4 regions of the Nocardioides sp. YJ-D4 genome follow, and region 3 is predicted to be linked to each of the others. Evidence: predicted binding sites of a transcription regulator. Region 3 holds the regulator's gene; each other region holds the start of a gene.
What was found. Region 3 encodes LexA, which represses DNA repair genes until DNA is damaged. Its sites were predicted from a motif close to TCGAACANNTGTTCGA; they were not measured.

Region 1 (7,128 bases), 2.9 Mb from region 3:
CGGTAGCTGTCCCACAGCTGGCGCTCGTCGACGTCACCGGGGTTGTACTTCCAGTGCTTGGTCGGGTCCTCGAGCCGGGCCAGGAGCCGCTTCTTCTGCTCCTTGGGCGAGATGTGCAGCATGCACTTGAGGATGACGGTGCCGTCGTCGGCCAGCCGCTTCTCGAAGTCGTTGATCGCGCCGTAGCGCCGCTCGATCTCCTCTGGTGCGGCGAGCTCGCGGACGCGCCCGATCAGCACGTCCTCGTACTGGGAGCGGTCGAAGACACCGAGGTAGCCGGGCTCCGGCACCGCCTTCTCGATGCGCCACAGGAAGTCCTGGGCCCGCTCCTCGTCGGTCGGCGCCTTGAAGCTGGTGATCTTCACGCCGACGGGGTCGACCAGCCCGACGGTGTGCTTGAGCACGCCGCCCTTCCCGGAGGTGTCCATCCCCTGCAGGATGAGCAGCACCCGCCTGGGGTCGTCGCTCTCCCTGGAGGCGAACAGCTTGGTCTGCAGCTCGAGCAGCATCGGCCCGAGCTCGGCGAGCACCTGCTTGCCGGTCTCCTTGTCGACGTCGACGCCGGGTGCGGAGTTGGTGTCGTACTTCCGCAGGTCCACCGGTCCGGCCGGCAGCCGCAGATCGTCAAGAAGGCTCATGACTAGACGATAGGCGCCTCAGCCGAGAACGCGCCGCAGATCCAGCGAGCAGCCGACCATCGTGGTCGTCGAGCCGTCGGGCTGAGGCTCGTCGAACCAGGTGCCCTGTTCGAAGCCGACCTTGGCGAGCATCCGCAGCGAGGCGGCGTTGCGGTGGTCGGGGGCCGCGAAGCAGGCCGTCGCGCCCGGATAGCGGCGCTGGATCGAGGTGAGCCAGACCCAGGCCATCCGCGGCCCGATACCACGGCCCACGAAGGCCGGCTCCCCGATCGCGTAGTCGAAGCCGATCGCGTCCGGGTCGGGGGTGAGCAACGCGTAGTCGGGCTGCGCGCTTCGCGCGCTTACTCCCTCGTTCGGCGCGAACGGACGAGCAAGCTCGCCGATCGGCCTCACTCCGGTCGTCTCGTCGCTGATCCGGTAGTCCTGGCAGAAGCCGATCGAGCGCCCGTTGACCTCGATCACCCAGAACGTCACCGGCGTCTTGCCGTCGATGTCGGGCCCGTAGTTGTCAGCCACCCAGTCGGGAGTGGGGTCGCCGTCCACGCCGTACCACCGGTGCACGTGCTCCGCGTTGAGCCAGCGGACCAGGTGGGGCAGGTCGCCGCGGGTCATCGGCCGCAGCGCCACCACCGGCATCGGGTCGGAGGAGAACTCCTTCACCTCACCGGAGAGATCCACGGCGTACGCAGGCCGCCCGGCGATCCTCGTCGCCGCCGCTGCCCAGCTCTCCCCTGGGCGCGTCACGCCACCGAGACGGTGTGTCCCGGTGTGGACCGCAACCGGCGTGAACATGCACCCAGGTTAGCCGTGAGGGGTCAGTGGGCCTGACCGCCGCGGCGGTCGACGAGCGGCGGCTGGGAGGACCACGGGAAGTCGATCCAGCGGTCGGTCTTCTTGTAGACGTAGTCGGCGTTGATCACCGTCCACGGCTTCTCGAAGATCACCGCGGTGCGAGCCTCGGCCACGTGGCCCTCGCAGAAGTCGTGGACGATCTCCAGAGTCTTGCCGGTGTCGGCGACGTCGTCGGCGATGAGCACCTTCATCCCGGTCAGGTCGACGGCCGCGGGGGTCGGCGGGAGCATGATCGGGACGTCGAGACGCTCGTTGACGCCGGTGTAGAACTCCACATTGATCGCGGACAGGTTCTTCACGTCGAGGGCGTAGCCCAGGCCCATCCCGAGGGCCAGGCCGCCTCGGGCGATGGAGAGCACGATGTCGGGCTCGTAGCCGCTGTCGACGACCTTCTGGGCGATGTCGCGCACTGCGGTGCCGAAGAGGTCGTAGGTCAGGATCTCGCGCTCTTGCTGCTCACTCACAGGTCGGATTCTGACACGAGACCGTCGGCGCCATCGTCATCGGCCAGAGCGAGCTCCTCGCGAACGATGCTGTAGGCCACACCGGCGCCGTATCCCTTGCGGGCGAGCATCCCGACCAGACGCCGGGTCTTGGTCTGGTCGTCGAAGCGCTCCATGGAGCGCAGCTTGCGCCGGACCATCCGCCGGCCGGCCTCACGCTCGTCGTCGGGGTCGATCTCGTCGAGCGCGTCGCGGGCCACGTCGTCGTCGATGCCCTTGCGGCGCAGTTCCTGAGCCAGGGCTCGTCGCGCCAGGCCCTTTCCGGGCTGCCGGCTGGCGATCCATGCCTTGGCGAAGGCCTCGTCGTCGATCAGGCCGACCTCTTCGAAGCGGTCCAGCAGCCGTGTCGCCAGGGCTGCGGGGACCTCCTTCTTCTCCAGCTTGTCGGCGAGCTCCTTGCGGCTGCGCGCCTGGCCGGTCAGGGCGTCGAGGAGGATCTTGCGGGCGATCGCCTCGTGGTCGGGCTCGGGGTCGTTCTTCGGGTCGGCCGGGTCTGCGGGGCGGCTCTGTCGTCGACGCGACCGTGTTGGTTTCGACACGGATTCGCTCGTGCCTCGCGAATCCGGCTCAACCAACGGGGTTTTGCCGGCCCAGGCTTCTACGCCGAGCGAGACGTCGCCCAGCCAGTCGGGCGCGGGCCGTTCGTCCACCCAGGGATCCTGGGTGGACGAACGGTCAGGCCTTGACGAAGCCACGGGTCAGCCGGTGCCTGTGGACCTAGAAGTCCTCGACGCCGGCGGGCTCGGCTACGGGCGCCTCGCCGTCGGCCGGGGCGTCGACCGTCGGCACGACCCCGAGCTTCTCCAGGATCCGCTTCTCCAGCTCGTTGGCCAGGTCGGGGTTGTCCTTGAGGAAGTTGCGGGAGTTCTCCTTGCCCTGACCGAGCTGGTCGCCCTCGTAGGTGTACCAAGCGCCGGCCTTGCGGACCAGGCCCGCCTCGACACCGACGTCGATCAGGCCGCCCTCGCGGGAGATGCCCTTCCCGTACATGATGTCGAACTCCGCCTGCTTGAACGGCGGGGCGACCTTGTTCTTCACGACCTTGACGCGGGTGCGGTTGCCGACCATGTCGGTGCCGTCCTTGAGCGTCTCGATCCGGCGCACGTCGAGTCGCACCGAGGAGTAGAACTTCAGCGCGCGACCACCGGTCGTGGTCTCGGGCGAGCCGAACATCACGCCGATCTTCTCGCGCAGCTGGTTGATGAAGATCGCGGTCGTGCCGGAGTTGTTGAGCGCACCGGTCATCTTTCGCAGCGCCTGGCTCATCAGTCGAGCCTGCAGACCGACGTGGCTGTCGCCCATCTCGCCCTCGATCTCGGCCCGCGGCACCAGCGCCGCGACGGAGTCGATGACGATCAGGTCGAGCGCACCCGAGCGGATCAGCATGTCGGCGATCTCCAGGGCCTGCTCACCCGAGTCGGGCTGGGAGACCAGCAGGGCGTCGGTGTCGACGCCGAGGTTCTTCGCGTATTCCGGGTCGAGCGCGTGCTCGGCGTCGATGAAGGCCACGATGCCGCCGGCGCGCTGCGCGCTGGCGACCGAGTGGAGGGCCACCGTCGTCTTACCCGAGGATTCCGGACCGTAGATCTCCACGACCCGCCCGCGGGGCAGACCGCCCAGACCCAGCGCCACGTCGAGCGCGATCGAGCCGGTCGGGATCACTTCCAGCGGAGCCCGGGTCTCATCGCCCAGCCGCATGACCGAGCCCTTGCCGAACTGCCTCTCGATGTTGGCGAGAGCGGCGTCCAATGCCTTCTCGCGATCACCTGCCGCCATGTTCTTTCCTTCCTGAGGGGCAGACTTCTTCCCCTTGCCTGCCGCTTGTCCACGTGTCTTCGTCGTCATCAAGGCAGACGCTAGACGGGACCACCGACAGTTTTGAACGGGACCCTCTGGCACGGTGTTTCACGACCCGGTTTTTGCCTGGGCGATAGCACGAACCACGCTCCACCTACTACCACACACTAGCCCGAACAAGCGTTCGATGTGAACACCTGTTCGGGCGTGTCGGGGTCGTCGAATCCTCAGTGGCCCTGCATCTCGACCTGCTCGGCGGGGGCCGAGCCGCCACCCATCTCGTCGGCGACGGCGACCGACAGGCCGCCGAGCATGAAGGCGATGATCACCGCAGCCAGGGCACCGCTCGAGAAGGACGGGATGAAGCGGCGTACGCCTTCCTGGACCGGCTCCGCGCCGTGGTACTGGTGGGTGAGCGCATGCCCCTTGCCCCGCTGGAGCAGGTATCGGTTGACCGGGAACGCCGCCACGAAGGCCACCGAGAGGGCGATCATCATCCCGATCCAGAACACGACGTTGACCAGGCCGGCCTCCATCGCCCCGGGGATCAGCGCCATCACCAGGTTGTCGACCAGCTCCATCGTGGCGATCGAGAGGGTGTCGGCGGCCAGCACCACGCTGAGCGCCGCACCGACGGCCAGGCCCGACTTGAGGAGCGGCAGGGTCGAGAGGGCGTAGCCGAAGGCGAACGCGAGCGTGACGGCCAGGGCGATCGTCCATCCGGTGCTGAGCCCGATGGCGGTGCCGATCATGAGTCCGGCGATCTCGCCGATCGCACATCCGGTGAGGCAGTGCAGCGTGGCGCTGGCCGCCATCGCGTTCACCCCGCCCCCGTGCGCGCCGTGCGCGCCGTGCGCGCCGTGCGCGTCATGCGCCGAGTGCTCGCCGCCATGACCCTCATGGCCCTCGTGCATCGAGTGCTGATGCCCGCCGTGGTCGTGTCCGGCGTGCAGATGCTCGTCATGCGACGTCATGTCGCTCCCTTGGTCGTTCGGTCCGTTGTACCTACCCGACATTCATACCCCATGGGGGTATGCACTCGCAAGCGACATCCGGTCGGAGACCTCACTTTGTCCAACCACGAAGGACTCCTTAGGGTGTGCTGTGTGTGGACGGCAGCGCGACGACGACAGCGGCGGACCCGTGCGGTCGCCCGCGCCGGCCTGCTGGCAGCGGTCGTGGTCACGGTCGCCGGTCTGCTGGCCATGCATGCGCTGAGCCTCCATGGCACCGACTCCGACGGTGAGCACGGCGCGCTGAGCCTGCCCGCCGCCCATGTCGAGCACACGCACGCTCTCGAGCACACCGGCCACGGAGCGGCCGACGACGCCGGTCACCCGGGCGGCGACGGGCACACGGCGATGATGCTGTGCGCGGCCTTCCTGCTCGCCGCCGGCGTGCTGCTGCTGAGCGGGCTGTGGCGGCGTACTCCTGCCTGGTGGTTCTCGCGGGTCCGCGACTGGTCCCGGACCAGCGGATTCGCGCCCTTGCTCACCTGTCCCGCGACCGGTCCGCCCTCCGTATGGGCCTACTCCGTCATCAGGTGCTGAGCGGCCTGACCCCACCCGCGACCCGGCCATGCCGAGGGCCGCAGGTGGGTCAGCGATGCCCGTGATCAGCACTTGACAAGGAGAAACAACAGATGCGTACGCAACGACCCCTCTTCCGCGCGACCTGGGCGGCGGCCGGCCTGGCCGTGCTGCTCACCCTGTCGGCCTGCGGCGGCAACGACGAGGCCGACGCGCCTCAGAAGCTCTCGGAGACCGAGCACAACAAGGCCGATGTCACCTTCGCGACCGACATGATCCAGCACCACGCCCAGGCCCTGTCGATGGTCGACCTGACCATGGACCGCAACCTCGAGCCCGAGGTCCAGGAGCTGGCCGACTCGATCCGGGCGGCCCAGAGTCCCGAGATCGAGACCATGTCCGGCTGGCTCCAGGAGTGGGGCGAGGAGGTGCCGTCGACGATGCGTGACCACGTCAACGGCGGCCATGAGGGCCACGGCGACGGCGAGGACAGCAGCATGTCCGACTCCATGGAGGCCATGGACGACGACATGCCCGGGATGATGTCGGCCGAGGACATGGATGCCCTCGAGAACGCCTCCGACGCCGAGTTCAGCGAGATGTGGCTGACGATGATGATCGAGCACCACGAAGGCGCGATCGAGATGTCCGAGACCGAGCAGGACGAGGGCCGGTTCAAGCCGGCCGTCGACCTGGCCGGGACGATCGTCGAGTCACAGACCGCCGAGATCGACACCATGGAGAAGCTCCTCGGCTGAGGACGCCGTGGTGGGCAGGGCCGCCGCCCAGCGGCCCTGCCCACCACGCAGGCCCGTCAGGCCGCCTTACGGGCCACGTACGCAGCCCCGAACAGCACCGTGACCAGCAGGATCGTGCCGAGCGCCAGCGCCGGATATCCGGCCAGGTCGACGACCACGCCCGACACCGCCCCGGCGGCGGCAGCGGCGACGCCCATGATCAGGTCGGCGGTGCCCTGGACGTCGGCGCGCACCTCGAGCGGGGTGTGGTCCGCGACCGAGGTGGCCGCGGCGATCGTGGCCAGCGACCAGCCGAGGCCGAGCAGGAAGAGCCCGACGAAGATCCGCGCAGAGCTGCCCTCAGGCGCCGCGGCGCACAGGACCAGGGCCACCAGGAGCACCCCGCCGCCGAGCGCCATCACATCGGCCCGGCCGACGCGGTCGGCGAGCCAGCCGGCGACCGGCGCGAAGGCGAACATGCCCAGTACGTGCCCGCTGATCACCAGTCCGATGATCTCCAGTCCGGCGCCGCCGTGCTCCATGTGGAGCGGGGTCATCACCATCACCGCGACCATCGTGGCGTGGGCCGCGGCCTGCCCGACGACCGCCGCCGCCAGCGCGGGCCGCTCCCGGATGACAGCGATCGCCCGGCGCCAGCTCGTGCCCTTCGCCTTCTCGGTGACCGGGACGCCCTCCCGGGCGACCAGCAGCGGGTCAGGTCGCAGGAAGACCCCGACCACCAGCGCGGCGGCCAGCATCCCCATCGACCCGATCGCGAACGGTCCGGTCAGGGCCGGGATCCCGACGGCCTCGGAGAAGATCTCGGCGACGCCGGTCAAGTTGGGGCCGATCACCGCCCCGAACGTCGTAGCCCAGACCACGACCGACAGCGCCCGCGCACGGCTCCGGGCAGGCGCGAGGTCGGTGGCCGCGTACCGCGCTCCGTTGTTGGCTGCGGTGGTCGCGCCCAGCAGCACGGCGCCGACCAGCAGCAGCGTCATCGATCCGACCACGCCGGCCAGCACCGCCAGCAGCCCACCGGCCGCCCCGAGCAGGTAACCCGCCACCAGCC
Region 2 (7,128 bases), 990 kb from region 3:
CGCGGCACTGGCCTCCTCCAAGCGCAAGGCCCCCGGCTTCGCGCTCCTCGGCGAGCCGGGCGAGGCGCGAGAGATCGGGCTGGAGCTCAAGGTCGTCGCTGACATCGGCCTGGTCGGGTTCCCGAGTGCCGGCAAGTCGTCGCTGATCGCGGCGATCTCGCGCGCCCGGCCGAAGATCGCCGACTACCCGTTCACGACCCTGGTGCCCAACCTCGGTGTCGTGAAGGGCGGCGAGATCACCTTCACCGTCGCCGACGTACCGGGCCTGATCGAGGGTGCCGCCGACGGTCGCGGCCTCGGTCACGAGTTCCTGCGCCACATCGAGCGCTGTGCCGCGCTCGTCCACGTCATCGACACCGCGAGCATCGAGCCGGGCCGCAACCCGATCGACGACCTCGACGTCATCGAGAACGAGCTCTCCCGCCACGGCGGCCTCGAGGACCGGCCCCGGCTGGTCGCGTTGAACAAGGTCGACGTCCCCGACGGCCGCGAGATCGCCGAGATGACCATCGGCGAGTTCGAGAAGCGCGGGATGAAGGTCTTCGAGATCTCCGCCGCCTCCGGTGAAGGCACCCAGCAGCTGATCTACGCGATGGCCGAGCTGGTGGCCGCCTCCCGCAAGGACGTCCCGGTGGTTCCGCCGACCCGGATCGTGCTGCGCCCCGAGGGCGCCGAGGGCAAGAACGGCTTCACGGTCAAGGTGTCGAAGAACGGCGAATACCTCGTCCGTGGCCCGCAGCCCGAGCGCTGGGTGCGCCAGACCGACTTCGAGAACGAGGAGGCCGTGGGCTACCTCGCCGACCGCCTCAACCGGCTCGGCGTCGAGATGCGCCTGGTCGAGCTCGGGGCCCAGGAGGGCGACACCGTCATCATCGGCGACCCGGCCAACGCGGTCGTCTTCGACTTCCGCCCCTCGATCGAGACCGGTGCCGAGATGCTCGGCCGCCGCGGCGAGGACCAGCGCTTCTACGAGGAGCGCCCCGCTGCCGCCCGCCGGCGCGAGATCGACGCCGGGATGGAGACCAAGGAAGAGTACGAAGCCCGCGCCGACGTCGCGCGCCGGTTGCGCGACGGGGCCGGCCCGGTGGCGTACGAGATCGGCGGGGAGGACGACCCGGATCGCGACTGGGCCGAGAACGACCCGTCGGCGGATTCGGAGCGGTAGCGCGCGCTCGACCAGCGGAAACGTGCGCTTCGTCCGGCGCGAGCGCCGGTAGGATCCGGCGCAGCGAAGTGTGAAGGCTGACGTACGAGGGGGATCGGTGCAGCGCGAGGTCGTGACCGGGGCACGCCGGGTGGTGGTCAAGGTCGGGTCGTCGTCGCTGACCACGGCTGCGGGAGGCATCGACCCGGCCCGGGTCAGCGCGCTGGTCGACGTACTCGCCAAGACCCGCGCCACCGGGGCGGAGGTCGTGCTGGTCTCCTCCGGGGCGATCGCGGCCGGGCTGTCGCCGTTGGGGCTGGCCAAGCGTCCGCGGGCGCTGGCCAAGCAGCAGGCGGCGGCGAGCGTGGGGCAGGGGCTGCTCGTTCACCGCTACACCGACGAGCTCGCCCGGCACGGCATCATCGCAGGTCAGGTGCTGCTCACTGTCGATGACCTGAACCGGCGGGCCCACTATCGCAATGCCGACGCGACGCTGTCGAAGCTGCTCGACCTGGGTGTGCTCCCGATCGTCAACGAGAACGACACCGTGGCCACCTCCGAGATCCGGTTCGGCGACAACGACCGGCTCGCGGCGCTGGTGGCCCACCTGGTGAAGGCCGACCTGCTGGTGCTGCTCAGCGACGTCGACGCGCTCTACGACGCGCCGCCGTCCCAGCCCGGCTCGCAGCGGATCGACGAGGTCGCCTCGCTGGCCGATCTCGATGGCGTGACCATCGGGAAGGCCGGCGCCGCGGGAGTCGGCACCGGGGGGATGGTGACCAAGCTGGAGGCCGCCCGGATCGCCGTCGACGACGGTGTCCCGGTCGTACTGACCTCGGCCGCTCAGGCAGAGGCCGCGCTCGCGGGCGAGCCGGTCGGCACCCTGTTCCATGCCGTCGGCAAGCGGCGCCCGGCGCGGCTGCTCTGGCTTCAGCACGCGACCGAGCCGGTCGGCTCGATCACCGTCGACGCCGGGGCGGTCGCCGCGATCAGTCGCCGCGGTGCATCGTTGCTCGCCGCGGGGGTCACTGGCTCCTCCGGCGCATTCCATGCCGGTGACCCGGTCGACGTCGTCGACCCGTCGGGCGTGGCCGTCGCGCGCGGCCTGGTGAACTACGACGCCGACGAGATCCCGCGGCTGGCCGGGCGTTCCTCCGGCTATCTCGAAGCCAATCTCGGGGCTGCGTACGCTCGGGAGGTCATCCACCGCGACGACCTGGTCGTCCTATGAGCGAGCGCCAGCGAGCGACCGTCGAGCACTCCACGCGGCTGGCTCCGTACTCTGGCGCTTGCGCTACGGAGGTGGCCGCGTGAGCCGAGCTCGGTGGGTGCCGTTGGCGCTGGCGTGGGGAGTGCTCGTCCTCTGTGGCCTGCCGGCGCTGGCGATCACGTTCTCCCGGGCACTGGCGAGCACGGATCTGCGGGCGGTGCGCCTGGCCGCGTTCGCGCCCTTCGGCGTCGGGATGTACGCCCTGTGCCTGGTCGCGGTCCTGGTTCTGGTCTGGCTGGCCAGCGGCCCCGGGCGGATCCGGCTGGCGGTCGTCGCCGGGGTCGTTGCGCTGCTGCTGGCGGTGCACGTGGCCTGGCAGGCGCCGCTCTACGCGGGGTCCCGCGCGACCAGCGCGGGTGAGCCGCTGACCGTGATGACCACCAACCTTCTCGAGGGCAAGGGCGACACCGATGTCGTGGTCGAGACGGTGCGTGCGCACAAGGTCAACGTGCTCGCCATCCAGGAGATCACCCCGGAGGCGTTCGCGAAGCTGTCGAGGACGCTGCGCGACCAGCTGCCCTACTGGATCGGCGAGGCCGCCCCCGGCACCGCGGGCACGATGATCTTCGCCGACCAGCCGATCACCAAGTCGCGCCGGATCGCGACGGAGATGGGGTCGTGGGTCGCCGACGTGGGGGAGCGGCGGGTCGTCGTCGCGCATCCGGCGCCGCCCACGCTCGCATCCTGGCCGGCCGAGCAGGAGCTGATGATCGAGGAGACGGCCGCGGAGAAGCCCGACCTCGTCCTCGGTGACCTGAACGCCTCGCTCGACCACCACACGGTCCGCCGGCTGCTCGACGACGCAGACCTGCAGGACGCGGCCCGGGCCAGCAACGCCGGATGGCAGCCCACCTGGCCGACCGAGGGGTTCGCCGGCGTACCTCTTCCGCCGTCGACCGCGATCGACCACGTCCTGATCGGGGATGACCTGGTCGCGCTGGCGACGGAGACGGTCGAGGTGCCAGGCTCCGACCACCTGGCGCTGGTCGCCTACCTCGGGACTCCCGAGGAGTGAGGCTCCGCCGGGCTAGCTGCTCTTGAGCACCCCGAACCACTGCTCGGCACCGAAGCTCAGGAACCGCTCCACCTCGACGAACCCGAGCCTGCGGGCCAGGCGCAGGGAGCGCTCGTTGGCGACCTGGGTGGTGAGGACGACCGGCTCGCCCGGGAGCGTCTTCTCGATCCAGCCGAGCGCGGCTCTGGTCGCCTCTGTCGCGATGCCCGCGCCCCACGATGTCCTGAGAAACTCATAGCCGAGCTCGACCTCGTCGCCCTCCTCGCGTACGTGGTGCGCCCACGCCCGGTCGCGGCGCTGGATCGTGATCCTGCCGATGAACTCGCCCGCGTGCTCGACGGCGAAGATTCCGGGCCTGGTGTTCGGATCCTCCGGGATCAGCTCTTCCAGCTCTTCTCGGGTGTGCTGTGGGCCGCCGAGGTACGCCTGCACGGTCTCGTCCGAGAGGAGCTCTACCAGTCCAGGTCTGTCCTCGGGTTTGGTGTGTCGGAGGATCAGGCGCTCGGTGTGGATCGGGGCTGGGGGCCAGGGGACGTCGCCCAGGGGTTTCATGTTCTTGGACGGTAGCTGGGTTCGGGGTTGGGCAGGTTCTTTTTGGGGTACGTGGGTGGTTCTGGTTTGTCCTAGCGCTGTGATTTGGGGCTGGGGTGGGCCGCCGACCCGTTCTTTGAGGGTCTTCTCGACGCACCCCGGAGTCAAGGACGGCCTTCGGCCGCCGGCTTCGCCGGCCGCTTCGCGGTCCTTGACACCGGGGCCCGTCGAGAAAGATTTTGGCTGGCTATCGGGGCGGCGGCCCGGGTGTGGCGCAGCGGAATCTTGCTTGGGACAGGTGATGTTAATGGGGCGGAAGGGTGGCCCTTCGGGCCACTTACCATCCACAGATACGAGGTCGTTCGCTCACTGCGAAAACGGCGGTTGATCAGGGAAAATAGATGGTCAAGCAGGTGTTGGAAGCGTAGAATCGGACACATCACAGCACACCTCTGAAGGAGAGGGCAGCGATGAGTCTCGGCCGCTCGATCGACCCCTGGGGCACCAACCCCGAGGATGCGATCGACGCTGCCCTGGCGGCCATCGAGACCGCCCTTCAAGATCTCCTCTCGACCGATCCGGCCTATTGGCGCACGGAGCAGAAGAAGGATCTGCTGGAGCGGTTGGAGAAGCTCCAGGCCCAGCAAGCGGCATTGAAGCTGCGGGTGCTCGCGTCTGCTGGCGATATTGCTGAGGAGACCGGCGCGAAGGACGCCTCCGGGTGGATGCGGACCGACCTCCTGGTCGACAAGGGCGTGGCTTGCTCGCAGATCAAACTCGCGGCAGCGGTGACCAAGTACGACCTCGTGGCTGACGGCCTGGCCGAGGGTGTGGTCTCCCAGGACAAGGCCCGGGTGATCACCCAGGCGCTCGACCAGATCGAGGCCGATCCCGCAGCGAGCGCAGAGGACCTGGTCCTGGCCGAGAAGCTGCTCGTGGACTATGCCGCCCGGTTGACCGCGAACGAGTTGAAGATCGTCGGCCGCCGGATTCTCGCTGAGATCGACCCGGAACGATTCGAGGCCGCCGAAGCAAAGGCGCTCCAGCGCGAAGAGGAGCACGCCCAGCGGCGGACCTTCTTCCAGTCTCGTGACAACGGCGACGGCACCATCGACATCCACGCGAGGGTCTCGCGTGCGATCGGGATGCGGCTCCGCACGTTGTTGGACTCGTTGGCCCAGCCCAGGAAGCTCTCGGCCGAGGACAAGGGCCGCAAAGCCCCCTACGACCGGCTCCTCGGGCAGGCGTTCGCCCGGGTCATCGAGACCTACGACGTCGACCAGCTGCCCCGCCACGGTGGCCACGGGACCACGGTGTTCATCACCATGAGCCTCGAGGACCTCCGCAACGACCTCGGCACCGCCGCCCTCGGCTTCGATGGGGAGCAGATCACCGCCGCGGAGGCCCGCCGGATGGCCTGCAACGCCGACCTCGTCCCGGTCGTGCTCGGCACCGACTCCGAGATCCTCGACTTCGGGCGGACCGCGAGGTTGGCGTATCCGGTCCAACACAAGGCCCTCCGGTTACGGGACAAGTGTTGCCAGGCCGAAGACTGCGACGCCCCCGCGGCCTGGACCGAGGCGCACCACCTGAAACCGTGGTCTGAGGGCGGCCTCACGAATCTGGCGAACATGGTCTTGTTGTGTGCGAGTGATCATCGCCGGATCCACGATCCCGACTACGTCTATGAGCGGCTCCCGGATGGGCGGATCCGGTTCACTCGGCGCACCCGAACCAGCTGATCCCCGGGCGGCGGGCTCCGGCGCGTCATCGGTCCGGGCCTGCGTCGCCGTGCCTGTACTCATCCGAGCCCCCGGTGGGCCGATCGCTGAACTGCGTCCTCACACCGTCCTGTCGTGCCACTCCTACCGGGTGGCTAACCTGCCGATGCTATGCGGCGGTGAGGGCTGATCCGGACGGCGCTGCAGTTGGTGTGCTGGCAGTCCGGGGCGTATCAATCGCCACCTGATGACCCTGCCCATCCGTCCAGGCGACCGCCTGAAACGGGCATGGCCGGTAGCCAGCTGAGGCAGCAGCGTCCACTCTGCCGCGGCCGTCGCCCCCGTACTCCGGGCCACCTTGTGAAGCGTTCACAACGTGTCATCGTCTTGTAAAAGCACGACGAGGCCTCCAGCCTCGAGGACTCACCAACGCCGGTCCCCAAGCACGTACGCAACCAAAGGAATCCGCGCCACACCCCGCCGCCGACCCGATAGCCAGCCAAAATTCTCGACGGAGCCCGGTGTCAAGGACCGCGAAGCGGCCGGCGAAGCCGGCGGCCGCAGGCCGTCCTTGACTCCGGGATCTGGCGAGAACACCCTCCCGAAAGGGTCGGCGGCCATCAGCCATTCGAGATCGAGCACCACGCAACACCTCATGACGGCCAGACCCCACCTGCTTGACTGCAGGCTATGACCGACGTCGAAGAGCTGCCGAAGATCAGCATGCTCTGGGAGTCCGCCGACCCAGGTGCCGCGCTCATCGAGCGGTTCGGTTTCGCTTCCGCAGCCGAGGCGATGGACTGGGTGACCGGCGTACTGGCCGAGCACTGGGGGCTAAGGGTGGACGCGTGCGAGCGGCTGGTGATCAGTGATGCCAACTGCCTGGCGTGGCTCGTCGTCGACAGCTCTCGGATGATCGCCAAGTGGTCGATGCGCCCACGCGTGTTCGCGCGCTTGGCGGCGATCGCACGGCTCACGTTGTGGCTGGGCGAGCGTGGGATACCTGTGTCGATGCCGCAGGCGGCTCGGGACGGCAGGGTCCAGGTGGAGGTCGACGGGTTCTCGCTCGGGCTTCAGCGGGTGGTCGATGGGGAGCTGTTGGACGTCACCGATCCCGTTCAGGTCCGGGCTGCGGGTGAGATGCTCGCGAGGATGCATGCCGCGATGGCCGACTACCCGGAGCGGATCCCCACCGACGAGCCGCCGACACTCGGCGCCCAGCTGGTCGGCAACGACTTCAGGTCGGCGAACATCATCTGGTCAGGCGGCAAGATCACGGCGGTCCTCGACCTGGAGGAGACGACGTACCGCCGCCGGGTGGACGACCTCGCTCAGGCCGCCGTCCTGCTCGGGACGCGCTACCACCACTGGCGCCCGACACCGGCCGACGTGCGCCGAGCGTTCGTCGCGGCGTACGACTCGGTTCTTCCGCTGACCGAGGACGACG
Region 3 (7,128 bases):
CTGCTCGCGTTGGCGAAGGTGACCTCGACCTTGCGGATCCGCTTCGAGGAGAAGCCCTCGATGGTCTTGGTGGCGATGCCCTTGCTGTTGGGCTTGAGGTAGTAGACGCCGCGGGTGCCGTCGGTGCGGAAGATGCTCACCACGGCGCCGTTGGCGTTGGGCCGGGCCACGTCGACCTTGACCCGCAGCTTCCAGCCCTTGCCGACGTTCTTCGGGACGAGGCGCTGGGAGGCGTAGGTCAGGTGCTTGAGGGTGAACTGGCCGTCGACGGTCTGGCGCTTGGCGGGCAGCGCAGTGCGGCCGTCGTAGACCGGCGGGTAGTAGAACCGGCCTTCGCTGTAGGTCTTCGAGGGGGCCAGGTTGGCGGCGGCGAAGCGGATGTACTGCTGCTTCAGCGTGGTGCCACGAGCGGCGAGCGCCTGCCGGATGGCGGTGGTCGAGTAGGTCGACGGCGCTCGGTTCCAGATCGAGAGGACGACCTCCGGCAGGGTCCCGCGCTCCCTGGCGAAGCGCTCGGACAGGTAGCGGAAGAAGATCCAGTTGCCGTAGATACCGAGGTTGGAGGCGTAGGAGTTGTCCAGCGGCTTGCGCTGGTCCTCGAGCTGGCCGTAGCCCAGGTACTGGCGGTTGTCGTTGATGCTGTCGTAGACCTCGTCCTCGACCCAGGTCGCGGTCGACTCCATCATCCAACGGTCCTCGCCGGCGTCGTAGGCGAACTGGACCGCGTGGAAGTACTCGTGGGCGGCGGTCACCCGGAGGTTCTCGGTGGGTGTGTTGACCGTGCCGTACTCGCTGGTGGCGTAGTCGTTGTCCATGACGCAGTACGCCGTCGCGGCGGTCTTGGAGACCTTGGTCTCCGGCGCGCAGTAGCCGTAGTAGCCCTCGTCGTAGAGGTTCTCCAGGTAGATGTCGACCTTGCCCGGGGTGACCGACTTGTCGGCTGCGGGCTTGCGGTAGCCCGCCTGCACGTAGAGGTTGTGGACCTTCGTGACCACGTCGCGGACCTGGTTCGCGTACGTCGACGAGGCGCGGTCGCCGCCCTTGCCCGGCGTGTAGTGGACGCAGACCGCGTCGCTGCAGGTTTGGGTAGCGGTGCGCGGGCGGGCGAGCAGCTCACGCGCAGCCGCCTTGTTGGAGCCGTCCAGGGCGTCCTTGGCGTTCCACAGGTCGGTCAGCGCGATGGTCGCGTCGGGCCGGCCGGCGACGTGCCGCCCGGGCACGACCTGGCGGGCGCCGCGTACCGACTGGTTGCGCTTGACCTTCTTGGCCGCGGCGAGCGCCTCCCGGGCCGCCTTCTCCGTCACCGGCTGCTCGGCGCTTGTGTCACCGCCGGTCTTCACCGAGGTCGCCGGCGTCGAACCGGTTGCGGGCATGGTGGCGACGAATGTCGCGACGACCATGCCTGCGATCAGGACGAGGGATCGTTGTTTGCGGTTGATCCGGCGGGCAATGTTTCGCATGAGATACCAGACGTTCGGGAAGGCAGACCTGGGCAGTCTAAGCGCACGGCGCCGCTGTGTCCGGGGGACACGGCCTAGACGGGCTCCGTGACGTGATGGAGCCTGTTGCTTCCGGTTGCGGTGGCGTACGACCTGGTCCAGGTGGCGGCGGTGTTGGAGTCCTTGCGCTCGCCGATGACGTACCAGTCCATCTGAGCCCGGTTGCGGGTCACGTCGAGGACGGAGAAGCCGTGGTCGTCGAAGTTGAGGTAGCGGACGTGGCGGTTGGCGGTCCTGATGATGTTCTCGACCGTGAGGCTGACCGTGCGGCGCGGTGCACCGAGGATGTCCTTGAGGTTGTTCGAGGTCACCGAGGTGGCCACGAACTCGACCCCGGCGGTCCTGCCGAGCGGGTAGACGGCGGAGTCGTACGGCAGGTCGCAGGCCCACGCCGAGTGGATGTCGCCGGTGACGAAGACGGTGTCGGTGATCGCGTTGTTGCGGATGTGCTCGAAGAGCTCGGTGCGGTCGGCGGTGTAGCCGTCCCACTGGTCCACGTTGTAGGCGATGCCGTTGTCGGGCAGCAGGCCGGTGACGTCGTTGACCGGGCTGATGAGGCTCTTCGGGAGCGCGCCGAACGTGACCGGCGCGATCATCACCGGGTTGCCGACGATCTTCCACTGGGCATCGGTGAGCAGGCCGTCCTTGAGCCAGGCAAGCTGCTCGTCGCCGGTGATGGTGCGGTCGGGGTCGTCGACGCCGGCGAGGTCGGTGCGGGCGACCTGCTGGGAGCGGTAGGAGCGCAGGTCGAGCATGCTCAGCTCGAGCAGGTTGCCGAAGCGCAGCCGCCGGTAGATGCGGTCGTGGAGGTGGCCGTCGGTCTCCACCGTGGCCGTGCCGTCGACGCGCAGCGGCATCCACTCGTCATAGGCCTGGTTGGCGTTGGTCTTGCGGTCGATCCAGTCGTACTCGCCGGGCTCGTTGTTCTCGGCGCCCAGCAGCCAGGCGTCGTTGGCCGACTCGTGGTCGTCCCAGGTGACGATCCAGGGAAGCCGGGCGTGGGCGGCGGCGAGGTCGGCGTCGCGCTTGTACTGCGCGTGCCGGATCCGGTAGTCGGCCAGCGTGTGCATCTCGTGGGCCGGCTCGTGCGGCCGGACGTCCTCGTTGGTCATGCCGTAGCCGTACTCGCCGGGCGCGTACTCGTAGAGGTAGTCGCCCAGGTGGAGGATCGCGTGCAGGTCGTCGCGGGCGGCCAGGTGGCGGTAGGACGCGAACCAGCCTGCCTGCAGGTTGGAGCAGGAGACCACCCCGAAACGTACGTTCTCCGGGGTTGCGTCCGCGGCCGGAGCGGTGCGGGTGCGGCCGACCCGGCTGGTCTGGCCGTTGTAGGTGAAGCGGTAGAAGTACCAGCTCTCCGGGGCCAGGCCGGAGACGTCGAGCTTCACGGTGTGGTCGCGGTCGGGGCCCGTCTGCTGGGATCCCTTCGCGGTGACGCGGCCGAAGTCGGCGGTGGGTGACACCTCCCAGCGGACCAGGACCTCCTCACCCTGCCCGGACCCCGGGGTCGCGTCCGCGGTCGGCGTGACCCGGGTCCAGATGACCACGCGGTCCGGGAGCGGGTCACCGGAGGCGACACCGTGCTGGAAGTGGTTGAGCGTGCTGCCCGCGGCCTCGGCGGGCTCGGGAAGAGCGATGGCTCCGGCCCCTGCGGCGGTCGCCAGCCCGGCGGCGATGAGGGTCCGGCGGTCGATCTGCGTCTGGGTCACGCTGTATGGAACGACGCAGCCGCCGGCCCTGTCATGGGCCGGCGGCTGGATTTCACGCAGTGTTCCCCGACTGGTTCCGGGAGGGCTCAGAGGCTTCGCAGAACCGCCGTCACCTTGCCGAGGATGGTCGCGTGGGTGCCGTCGATCGGCTCGTACGCCGCGTTGTGCGGCAGCAGCCAGACCTTGCCGTCCTTGCGGGAGAGCGTCTTGACCGTGGCCTCGCCGTCGATCAGCGCGGCCACGATCTCGCCGTTCTCGGCGGTCGGCTGCTGGCGCACGACCACGAAGTCGCCGTCGCAGATCGCCGCGTCGACCATCGAGTCACCGGAGACCGAGAGCAGGAAGAGGTCGCCGTTGCCGACCAGCTGCTTGGGCAGCGGGAAGACGTCCTCGATGCTCTGCTGGCTCGAGGTCTCCTCGGCCAGGATCGGGCCACCGGCCGCGATCCGCCCGACCAGGGGGACCATGGCGGCGTCGGGGTTGGGGTTGATGTCGGCCTCGGCGGTGATCGTCGACTCGGGCTCCTCGCCGGACATGGCCTTGCGGTGGGCCATCACCTCCGGGAGGAAGACCTCGAGAGCGCGCGGTCGCTTCGGGTCCTTGCGGATCAGACCACGCTGCTCGAGCGCACGGAGCTGGTGGGCGACGCTGCTGGTGCTGGTCAGCCCGACCGCGGCCCCGATCTCGCGCATGCTGGGCGGGTAGCCGCGCTGCTCGATGCTGTCGCGCAGGTGAGCGAGGATGCGCTGCTGACGCGGCGTGAGCCCGGTCGCGTCCGGCGGCCCGTCGGGCAGCTCGCGGACGCGGCTCTTCTTCGAACCGCCTGATCCGGTGCCTGTCTTCTGCGTGGTCATGTCATCACATTAGTCCCTCTGGCACCACGACATCAAACATTTGTTCGACCTCGCGGGCGGCGCGTGTCGGCGTTCGAAAATTCTTGGGGTCGCTACTTGCGTTGTTCGAACACGTGATCTACCTTCGAACATGTGCTCGATCGAACACGTGATCGAGAGACTTGTGATCAGGAGGCCGTGAGATGAGTGCAACCGTCTATGTGCTGCCCGTAGCCGAGCCGCCGCGTCCGGCGCCGGAGGTGCGTCGCTCGACCGTGCGGCTCACGCGTCGCGGCCGAGTCGTCGTGTTCGCATTCGCGCTCGTCGTGCTCTTCGGGATCGCGCTGATCGGGGCGCGGGTGGCGTTCGCGGTGGAGAACGGTGCCGACAAAAGCCCCTCCACCTCCGCCCACACGATGGTCGTCGGCGATGGCGACACGCTCTGGGACATTTCCTCGAAGGCCGTCGCCGGCACCGACTCCTCGATTCGGGAGATGGAGCAGAGGATCAAGGAGCTCAACGGTCTCGAGTCCTCGATGCTCGTGTCCGGACAGACGCTGATCGTTCCGACCGCGCCGTAGGCGGCGCCGCATAGATGTCCGGCTGCTCCTTCGACCCTGGCGGCCGGCTACCGGGGAAAAGTGAGAGTGCTGCAGACGATGGGAAGCGTCTGCAGCACTCTCGCTGTGTCGGGTCAGTGGCGCCCGCGGTAGGGGCTGTCCGGCTCGGCAGGCGGCCACTGCTTGTTGCGTGTGCTGTGTCGCGGCGGCCACTCGTCGTCCGGCTCGGCCGTCGGTTCCTGGGGCTGGCGCTGGGTGGGCATCGCCTGGGTCGCGGCGGGGTCCTGGGTCAGGCGAGCCCGCGAGCCGGTCTGGCCGTAGCCGGTCGGGGTCTGGTAGGCGCCCGACTGATACTGAGGGGAGCCGGCCTGCTGGGTGGGGTAGCTGTCCGTGCCGTATCCCTGCGAGCCGTACCCCGAAGTGCTCTGCGGCGTCGACGTCGGTGTCGGCGGGCTGGAGTAGTAGGGCTGCGGGGCGGGCGGCGGGCTGGTCGGCGGCTGGTAGGACGGTGCACCGTAGGCGGCCCGGCTGCCGGTGTTGCCGTAGACCTGGTCGCTGCTGGGGTAGCCGTAGGGCGACTGGGAGCCGGTGTCGGTGTAGGCCGAGCGGTTGCTGGTGTCGCCGTAGGGCGGCTGGCTCCCGGTGTCGGAGCTGTGCCGGCCGTACGAACCGGTGTCGTCGTAGCCGTAGGAGCCGGTGCCGTAGTAGTCCTGCTCCGGGTAGGCCTGCTCAGGGTAGGCCTGGTCGGAGTAGGCCGGGGCCGAGTAGTCCTGCTCCTCGACGTAGGCGTTGGAGTGGCTACCGGCGTAGTCGTCGGCGGGTGGCGTGGTGGGGGAGCCGGAGAAGGCCCGCCAGGCCTTCCCGGCGAAGGTGAAGGTCAGGAAGAGGCAGGCGACTGCAACGACCGCCGCGATGGCGAGCTTCGCCCAGGCGCCGGAATCGCCTCCCCGTGCGTCGGCCCCGAAACCGACGGCGACCCACACGAGCACTCCCCAGATGACGAGGAAGGCCAGTGTCGCGATCGCAGGCAAGATGAAAGGTGGCCGGGGACCGCTTCTGGGGCGCGTGCCTCTCCGCGACCCGACGCGATTTCCTCCGGAGATGTTTGTCACGGGGGTCATTCTTACTCATCCAGGCCAGTCCGTCGCCGCTGAACCGGAATCTTTCGGTGTTTGACCGGCGACACGCCGGACACGCGGGTAAACACGGCGCTCGCTTGCATCGTCGTGGGGGCGGGCGTACGGTTACCACTACATCTAGTAGTTACACCGCTGTAGTTATCCACATCTAGTTCACATGAACAGGCGGATGGCCCACAGCGATGGGGGTGTTGTTCCACAGGGACTCACGCTCATATCCACAGGTTCCACAGGCTCGGGCCGCCAATGAGACGGCCTGGATCCACAGGTCTCACGAGAGGGGCTCGACCGTGCACTGTCCGTTCTGCCGACACAGCGACACCAAGGTGCTCGACTCCCGCGTGGCCGAGGACGGTGGCCAGATCAGGCGCCGCCGGGTCTGCCAGGAATGTGGGAAGCGGTTCACGACCGTCGAGCAGATGCAGCTGATGGTGGCCAAGCGCTCCGGCGCAGCGGAGCCGTTCAGCCGCGACAAGGCGGTGCACGGCGTACGCAAGGCGTGCAAGGGCAGGCCGGTCACCGAGGACCAGCTCGCCTGCCTCGGCCAGGAGGTCGAGCAGGCGCTGCGCAGCCAGGGGCTGGCCGAGGTTCCCAGCAACGAGGTGGGGCTGGCGATCCTCGCGCCGCTGCGGGAGCTCGACGAGGTGGCCTACCTGCGCTTCGCGAGCGTCTACCGGGCCTTCGGCTCGGTGGAGGACTTCGAGCGTGAGATCCAGATGCTGCGTACGGAACGGGAAGTCCAGGACTTCGAGGCAGAACATCCGGTCGAGGCCCCGGTGGGCTCCGACTAGGTCCCACGGGACACACAGACCGGCCCGGGCAGGCCGTGGGGAAGCGACCTGCTCGGGCCAATCAACGGCACAGCCAGCGGAAACAGATAGAACAGAGCAAGGACTCCACCATCAGCACCGACCAGCAGTACGGCACAGCGATCGATGACAACAGGGGGAACGAAATGACAGACACGGCAGCAGAGGCACAGGCATCGGCGAAGGCAGGCGCCGGGCTGAAGATCGAGCGGATCTTCAGCACCGAGGGCGTCCACCCCTACGACGAGATCACCTGGGAGCGGCGCGACGTCGTCCAGAAGAACTGGAAGACCGGCGAGACCGTCTTCGAGCAGACCGGAGTGGAGTTCCCCGACTTCTGGTCGATCAACGCCTCGACGATCGTGACGACCAAGTACTTCCGCGGCGCGCTCGGCACCGAGAAGCGTGAGCAGAGCCTGAAGCAGCTGATCGACCGGGTCGTGAACACCTACGTCGCCTCCGGCAAGGAGAACGGCTACTTCGCCTCCGACGCCGACGCCGACCTCTTCGGTCGCGAGCTCACCTGGCTGCTGGTCAACCAGCACTTCGCCTTCAACTCGCCGGTCTGGTTCAACGTCGGCA
Region 4 (7,128 bases), 670 kb from region 3:
GTCGAGCCCGCCCGGCGGCGCCGGATGGTCCAGGGTGATCCGTAGGGTGCCTGACACCCACCCGTCCGACCCCTCGGGTGTCAGGATCGGCTCGTTGACGGTGAACCGGTCGCCGGCCCGGAACGCGCGGATCTCCGGCCGGACCTGCATCGCCCGGGCGGCGCTCTTGCCGTTCCGGGTCGCCCTGATCGTCACGTTGAACGCGGGCAGCGTCCCGACCGCTGGCGCCTTCGTGACCGCCGTGAACGACGCCGTACGCCGCCCGGCCAGGATCGTGAGCGTGCCCGGGACCGTCACCCACGACGAGCTCGAGGTGAGGCTCACGGCCAGCGAGGTGCGGGCAACGCAGTCGAGCGTGACCGTCCCGGTGGCCCTCTGCCCGGCGTGGACGTAGGCGGGCAACGCCACCGCGGTGGGCACCGGCGTCGGGTAGCACGGGGTGACCGTGCGGACGAGTGCCGCGCGGCGTACCACCTGCCGGTAGACCGCCTTGACCCGGCCGCTGCTGCGGACCGTCGTGGGTGAGGTCCTGACGGTGACGAGGCGCGTGCTCCGGCCGCCGGCGACATAGACGTACGCCGGGACCCGGATGCCCGTGCTGGCCCACAGCTGCACCTTGGCGCGCCGAGGAGTCCGGCAGGTGAGGCGGATCGTGGCGGTGGTCGACGTTCCTCCGGCCACGGTGCTCCTGGCGAGCGTCAGCGACTTGAGCGCCGGCCGACAGGCCGCCTCCGCCGACGGTGCCGTCACCGCGGCAGGCACGTTGAGGACCGCGACGGCCAGGACGATGCCGAGGACGAGTCGGGCGAAGCGGCGGGACATCTTCGGAACGTATCGGGACCGCCGGTACGTGCTGCTCGCACGTACCGGCGGTCCCTCAGATCAGGTAGCCCTCGCCCGGTCGCCTACTTCTGGGCGTCGGCGTCGGCCGCGGCGAAGTCGACCTGGAGCGATTCCAGGATCGAGGCGATGGTCTGCTCGGTCCTCGCCTTCTCGATCCCGGCCTCGTGGAGGATCCCGGCGCCGTCCTCGTGCTCGAGCAGGGCGAGCAGGATGTGCTCGGTGCCGACGTAGGAGTGCTCGAGCCGCAGGGCCTCGCGGAACGTCAGCTCGAGCACCTTCTTGGCGTCGGCGGTGAACGGGATCATCTCCCCGACCTCGCCGTAGGGCTCCGGCGTGGCGGCGGTCGCCGCGGCGCGCACGGCGTCGAGGGTCACGTCCTGGGCCCGGATCGCATGACCCGCGACGCCCTCCGGCTCGGCGAGCAGACCGAGCACCAGGTGAGGTACGCCGGTCTCCGCGTTCGCGGCCTTCCGTGCCTCCCCCTGGGCGGCGACGACGACGGTGCGAGCGCGCGGGGTGAACTTCGCGAACCCGGCGTTCGGGTCGAGCGCCGTCTCGCCGGCCTTGGGGACGTACTTCTTCTGGGCCGCCTGCTTCGTCACCCCCATCCGGGTCCCGATCTCGGTCCAGGAGGCGCCGGAGCGGCGGGCCTGGTCCACGAAGTGCCCGATCAGGTGGTCGGCCACCTCGCCCAGGTGCTCGCCGACCACCATCGCGTCGGCCAGCTGGTCCAGGGGCTCGGTCCGAGCCTTCTTGATCGAGTCGATCAGGGTGTCGAGGCGTACGGCCTTGAGCGCGGGGTCTGGGGTGGTGGTCATGTGTCCTCCAAGATGATCGGAACTGCTGATGGGAACTGTCGGGTCATGGCACGCGCCGGAGTGGGACCGCGATACCCACCGTGACGGTGTTCAGCGTGAACTTCCCGCCGAGGTCGTCGATGGCCGCACCGACCATCTCCAGTACCGGCGCACACTGTTCGGGGGAGAGCCGGGTGAGGAAGCCCTGCGTCGGCACGAAGTCGAGCCACTCCTCGCGCGTGAAGTCACGCGACCACGAGAACCGCCACGGCTCCGGCTCGGCGAACCCGCCGCGCTCGACGAAGCGCTCGCCGACCTGCCGGGCACCCTCTTCGTACGTCTTGTCCGCCTGCTTCATGGCGCCCAGGCCGAGAGGGAGGTCGGGAACGACGTCTTTCAGGCCTTCGAGAAGCGCGTCCCCAACCGGCGCGGGCGGCTCATAGACGTTCCAGAAGGCTGCGAACAGCCCGCCGGGACGGAGCAGGTCGCTCACCTTCGCTGCGCCGGCAACCGGGTCCACCCAGTGCCAGGCCTGCGCCGCGACGACGGCGTCGAACGTACGCCCTGCGGCATCCCAGTCCTCGAATCGTGACTCCTCCACGACGAGCCCGCGCGAACGTGCGTACTCCGCCATCCGCGCGTCCGGCTCGACGCCGAGCACGCTCGCGCCGGCCGCCTGAAGCTGCCTGGCCTCGATCCCGGTCCCGCACCCGACATCCAGCACGTCGGGCCCCGGGGAGAGCTCCAGGATGCGGGCGATCAACTCGTCGGGATAGGCCATCCGCGCTCGGTCGTAACGGTCGGCGTCTGCGCCGAACGACTCGGCCATCTGTCGCTGTCGGTGAGCGGCTTCGGATCCAGAAGTGACCACGCGTCAACTCTAGGTTGACGCTCGCGATGCGTCAACCTGTGGTTGACGAGTGACTGCGCCTATCGTGCGGGACGCGCGCGTAGCGGCGGGAAATGCGACGCGGGCCGGTCATCCGTGTGGATGACCGGCCCGCTGCGTACGGCGTGTGTCAGTGGTTGGAGATCTGGATCATCTCGTCGCGGGGGACGACCTTGATCCGCTCGCGGCCCTGGGCCTCGCCGAGCGAGCGCTCGTGGTTGTCGAGCTTCTCCCAGCCCTCGATGGTGGTGAACTCGACGCCCTTGCCGGAGAGGTGCTCGAGGACCGCCGCGGGCGAGCCGAGCTCGGCGGGCTTGAGCTTGTCGAGGTCGTGGAGGAGGTTGTCGATGGTCTCCTTGGCGTCGGACTTGGTGTGGCCGATGAGGCCGACCGGTCCGCGCTTGACCCACCCGGTGACGTACGTCCCGTTGATGTGCTCGCCGTTGAGGTCGAGCACCCGGCCGCCGGCGTTGGGGATGACGCCGTTCTCGCTGTCGAAGGGCACGTCGGGGAGCGCCTCGGAGAGATAGCCGACGGCGCGGTAGACGGCCTGGACCGGGGTGTCGGTGAACTCGCCGGTGCCGGTGACGGTGCCGTCGCCGTTGTATTCGGTCTTCTCGCTGCGCAGCGCGACCACCTGACCGTCCTCGCCGAGGATCTCGACGGGGTTCTGCATCATGTGGATGACGATCTTGTGGGGCTTGTCGCCGGCGGGCGCCTCCATGTACTTCAGGAGGATGTCGGCCACCAGCTTGGTCGCCTTGTGGCTCTGGATCGCCTTCTCGCCGGCCTCGTCGATCTCGAAGCCCTCCTCCTCGACGACGACGTCGACCGACGGGGAGTGGGAGAGCTCGCGCAGCTCCATCGGGCTGAACTTGATGTGCGCCGGGCCGCGGCGGGCGTAGACGTGGATCGTCTTGGCCGGGTTCTTCTTCAGACCCTGGTAGACGTTGTCGGAGATCTCGGTGACCAGCTGCTCGTCGGCGGGCTTGGCCAGCATCCGGGCGACGTCGAGCGCGACGTTACCGGCGCCGAGGACGGCGACCTCCTCGGCGTCGAGGGGCCACTCGCGGGAGACGTCGGGGTGTCCGGCGTACCAGCTGACGAAGTCGGCTGCGCCGTAGGACTGGGGCAGGTCGATCCCCGGGATGTCGAGCTCTCGGTCGGCCATCGCGCCGGTGGCGAAGATGACGGCGTCGTAGAACCGGTGCAGGTCGTCGAGCTTGAGGTCGGTGCCGAAGTCGACGTTGCCGATGAAGCGGATGCTGTCCTGGTTCAGGACGCGCTTCAGAGCCTTGATGATCTCCTTGATTCGCGGGTGGTCAGGAGCCACGCCGTAGCGAACCAGGCCGTAGGGAGCAGGCAGGCGCTCGATGACGTCGACGCGCGCACCAGGGTGCTCCTTCGTGAGGATGTCGGCAGCGTAGATGCCGGCCGGGCCGGCACCGACGATCGCAACGCGGATGTCACGCATAAGGGAGTTCAACCTTCCGTGGATGTACTAAGGCAAGCCTAAAGGGGGTCGTGTAACCCTCCGAATCCGTTCCACCAGGTGGTTACGAGGTCGTGCGTGGGTTCCACGCTCAATACTAGAACGTGTTCTCGTTTAGGGGTTGCCTGGGGACGTGATCTCGGACACGTACGGCGCGTCATCGGGCCTCGATCGGGTCGGGGATGCTTCGAAGCTGGTGGCCGCCGACCCTGTTATCGATGGTGTTCTCGGTGTCGGTCCGGAGTCAAGGGCGGGCTTTGCTGTGGAGCTCTGTGGAGTCTTGGTTTCGGTCTCGGTTCGCCGCGTGGGAGGTGGCCGTGGCTTCGCTTCTGGGTTCGCCGCCGACCCTTGGTTCGATTGTTTCTCGATCGCGCACCGCGTCAAGGACGGGCTTCGCCCGCCGGCTTCGCCGGTCGCCTGCGGCGATCCTTGACCCGGTACGCGATCGAGAAAAACTTGGCCTGTATCGGGTCGGCGGCGAGAGTTTGGCGCAGCGGATTCAGTTGGGTGCGGGCTTGGGGCCGTGGGCTGGTCGTGCGCCGGCGGGTAGTGCTTCGTGGATGCCTATGGCAGTGGGCGCGACCTTGTGAATCGTGCACAAGGTTGCCGTCGGCTCTGGTCGGGTCGGGGTCGGTCAAGGCGGGTCATCAGTTCCCCACCGATCCGAAGAGTTCCCCGCGGGCACAGAGGATCCCCATCCTCCGGAGCGTGGGGAACCTTCACTGGAGTGGGGAAGCGTCCCTACGAGTGGGGAAACGGCGAGCGTGGAGTCCAGAAAGCCGACCGGAACGCTCGTCGAGCATTGGAGCGGCCGGCTTCGGCAAGAACCGAAGACAGGTTGATGGTTGGAGTCATCGGGCCCGAAGGTGGGCAGGACCCGGTGAAATGATTCCTCGCCCAGTCGGTTAGGGGCGACGAGTGAACCTGATGGTCCCATCGGGTAGCCGCTCATGGGTATAGCCGGGTGCGTGGGCCAGGCGGTGATGATGGAGACACAACAACGCCCCGTCCTTCAGGTCTGTCTTCCCGCCGGCGGCCCACGGGTCGAGGTGGTGGGCATCGCACCACTCCGGTGGCATGTCGCAGCCTTCGGCTTGGCAGCACTTCTGCTGCAACCGCATGGCCTTGCGTTGGATGGGCTGGAAGAACCTGCTGCCTCGGCCGGCGTCGAGGACCTCGCTGTCGCCACCGAGGACCCAGGGGATGATGGTGGCGTTGCACGCCATCCGCCTCGCCTCGGCCGCGCTGATGGTGGTGCCGTTGGTCTCGTCGTAGCCCAGGGTGGCGATGCCGAGGTCCTTGCGGAGCTCCTCCAGGGAGATCACCACGTTGATGGTGGTCGCATCACCACCGTGGCGGGGCAGCCCGGCGGGGTCGATCGTCTCGAGCAGCCGGGCGAAGCCCTGGCCCATCAACCGCTCCCACGGCGGCAAGGACGCACCCTTGGCAACAAGCTGCTGCTTACGGGGCTGGGCCCAGGCCTCCACCAGCCGCTTGAACCTCATCCCCATCGAGACCGGCAGCACCCCGTCGAACCCGACGGTGCCGTCGTGGTTGTCCCACACCCGTAGGGCGGTCTTCTGCTGAGCCCGTTCTTCCTCGGCGAGGAGTGCTTTGGCTTCGGCGTCCTCGAACCGGGCCGGATCGATCTCTGCCAGGATCCGTCGTCCGACAATGCGGAGCTCGTTCGCGGTCAGGCGACCGGCGTAGTCGACCAGCAGCTTCTCCGCCAACACCAGATCCTCAGCACTGGCAAGGGGGTCGGTCTCGATCTTGTCGAGGGCTTGGGTGATCACCCGGGCCTTGTCCTGGGACACCACACCCTCAGCCAGGCCGTCAGCCACGAGGCCGTACTTGGCCACCGCCGCCGCGAGTTTGATCTCCGAGCGAGCCACGGCTTTGTCGACGAGGAGTTCGGCGCGCATCCACCCGGAGGCGTCTTTGGCACCGATCTCTTCGGCGATATCGCCGGCCGCGGCGAGCACCCTCAGCTTCAGTGCCGATTGTTGGGCTTGGAGTTTCTCTAACCGCTCCAGCAGGTCCTTCTTCTGGCCTGTGCGCCAGTAAGCGGGATCAGTGCAGAGGAGGTCTTGAAGGGCAGACTCGATGGCGGCCAAGGCAGCGTCGATCGCATCGCCGGGGTTGGTGCCCCAGGGGTCGATCAAGCGGCCGAGACTCATCGCTGCCCTCTCCTTCAGAGGTGTGCTGTGATGTGTCCGATTCTACGCTTCCAACACCTGCTTGACCACCTATTTTCCCTGTTCACGCGCTGTTTTCGCGGTGAGCGAACGGCATCGCATCTGTGGATGGTAAGTGGCCCGAAGGGCCACCCTCACACCCCATCAACCTCACCCGTCCCAAGCAAGATTCCGCTGCGCCACACCCGGGCCGCCGCCCCGATAGCCAGCCAATTTTTTCTCGACGGGCCTCGGTGTCAAGGACCGCGAAGCGGCCGGCGAAGCCGGCGGCCGCAGGCCGTCCTTGACTCCGGGGTTCGTCGAGAAGACCCTCCAAGAACGGGTCGGCGGCCCACCCCAACCCTGAAAACACATCAGCCATCAAAGGCCCATAGCCCACTCACAGCCACAAAAAACGACCCCCACAGCCCCGCCCCCGACCGTGGTCGCCATGACCCAACTCCTCGACCCACCAACGGCGACAACACCGGCGAAGACAAGAAGCTGGCGCCCCACCCCCGAGCGCACAGCGCTCACCATCCTGCTGACCCTCACAGCAGTGGCGTACCTATGGACGCTCTCAGAGTCCGGATACGCCAATCAGTATTACTCCGCCGCCGCACAAGCCGGCGGCGAGAGCTGGAAGGCGTGGTTCTTCGGTGCGCTCGACGCGAGCAGCTCGATCACGGTCGACAAGCCGCCGGCGTCGCTGTGGGTGATGGGCCTGTCCGTACGCCTCTTCGGGCTGTCCTCGTGGAGCATCCTGGTTCCGCAGGCGCTGATGGGCGTCGGGACGGTGGGGCTCGTCTTCGCCCTGGTGAAGAAGGTCGCGCCGTGGCAGGCGGCGATCGCGGCGGGGGCGTTCACCGCGCTGACCCCGGCGGCGGCGCTGATGTTCCGGTTCAACAACCCGGATGCGCTGCTGCTCCT

Region 1: a site for LexA is predicted at 3,963-3,978, ahead of recA (recombinase RecA). Genes of this name have one in related genera too.
Region 2: a site for LexA is predicted at 4,366-4,381, ahead of ACW14X_RS06185 (DUF222 domain-containing protein). Genes of this name have one in related genera too.
Region 4: a site for LexA is predicted at 6,251-6,266, ahead of ACW14X_RS13980 (DUF222 domain-containing protein). Genes of this name have one in related genera too.

Annotation. Positions count from the first base shown of each region.
Region 1 covers NZ_CM132932.1:5,474,216-5,481,343, reverse strand. The annotation lists gene ACW14X_RS26165 (PPK2 family polyphosphate kinase) at 1-638, opposite strand, end outside; gene ACW14X_RS26160 (GNAT family N-acetyltransferase) at 657-1,430, opposite strand; gene ACW14X_RS26155 (phosphoribosyltransferase) at 1,454-1,954, opposite strand; gene ACW14X_RS26150 (regulatory protein RecX) at 1,951-2,532, opposite strand; gene recA (recombinase RecA) at 2,711-3,769, opposite strand; gene ACW14X_RS26140 (DUF4396 domain-containing protein) at 4,018-4,764, opposite strand; gene ACW14X_RS26135 (DUF6153 family protein) at 4,897-5,340, shown strand; gene ACW14X_RS26130 (DUF305 domain-containing protein) at 5,433-6,077, shown strand; gene ACW14X_RS26125 (MFS transporter) at 6,134-7,128, opposite strand, start outside.
Region 2 covers NZ_CM132932.1:1,294,112-1,301,239, reverse strand. The annotation lists gene obgE (GTPase ObgE) at 1-1,165, shown strand, start outside; gene proB (glutamate 5-kinase) at 1,263-2,375, shown strand; gene ACW14X_RS06195 (endonuclease/exonuclease/phosphatase family protein) at 2,455-3,429, shown strand; gene ACW14X_RS06190 (GNAT family N-acetyltransferase) at 3,442-3,981, opposite strand; gene ACW14X_RS06185 (DUF222 domain-containing protein) at 4,431-5,702, shown strand; gene ACW14X_RS06180 (phosphotransferase enzyme family protein) at 6,372-7,128, shown strand, end outside.
Region 3 covers NZ_CM132932.1:2,283,341-2,290,468, reverse strand. The annotation lists gene ACW14X_RS10865 (MXAN_6640 family putative metalloprotease) at 1-1,460, opposite strand, end outside; gene ACW14X_RS10860 (alkaline phosphatase D family protein) at 1,535-3,205, opposite strand; gene lexA (transcriptional repressor LexA) at 3,292-4,059, opposite strand; gene ACW14X_RS10850 (LysM peptidoglycan-binding domain-containing protein) at 4,242-4,619, shown strand; gene ACW14X_RS10845 (hypothetical protein) at 4,733-5,629, opposite strand; gene nrdR (transcriptional regulator NrdR) at 6,028-6,528, shown strand; gene ACW14X_RS10835 (vitamin B12-dependent ribonucleotide reductase) at 6,693-7,128, shown strand, end outside.
Region 4 covers NZ_CM132932.1:2,948,675-2,955,802, reverse strand. The annotation lists gene ACW14X_RS14000 (hypothetical protein) at 1-822, opposite strand, end outside; gene ACW14X_RS13995 (Clp protease N-terminal domain-containing protein) at 906-1,661, opposite strand; gene ACW14X_RS13990 (class I SAM-dependent methyltransferase) at 1,705-2,511, opposite strand; gene ACW14X_RS13985 (FAD-dependent oxidoreductase) at 2,660-4,003, opposite strand; gene ACW14X_RS13980 (DUF222 domain-containing protein) at 4,927-6,201, opposite strand; gene ACW14X_RS13975 (ArnT family glycosyltransferase) at 6,650-7,128, shown strand, end outside.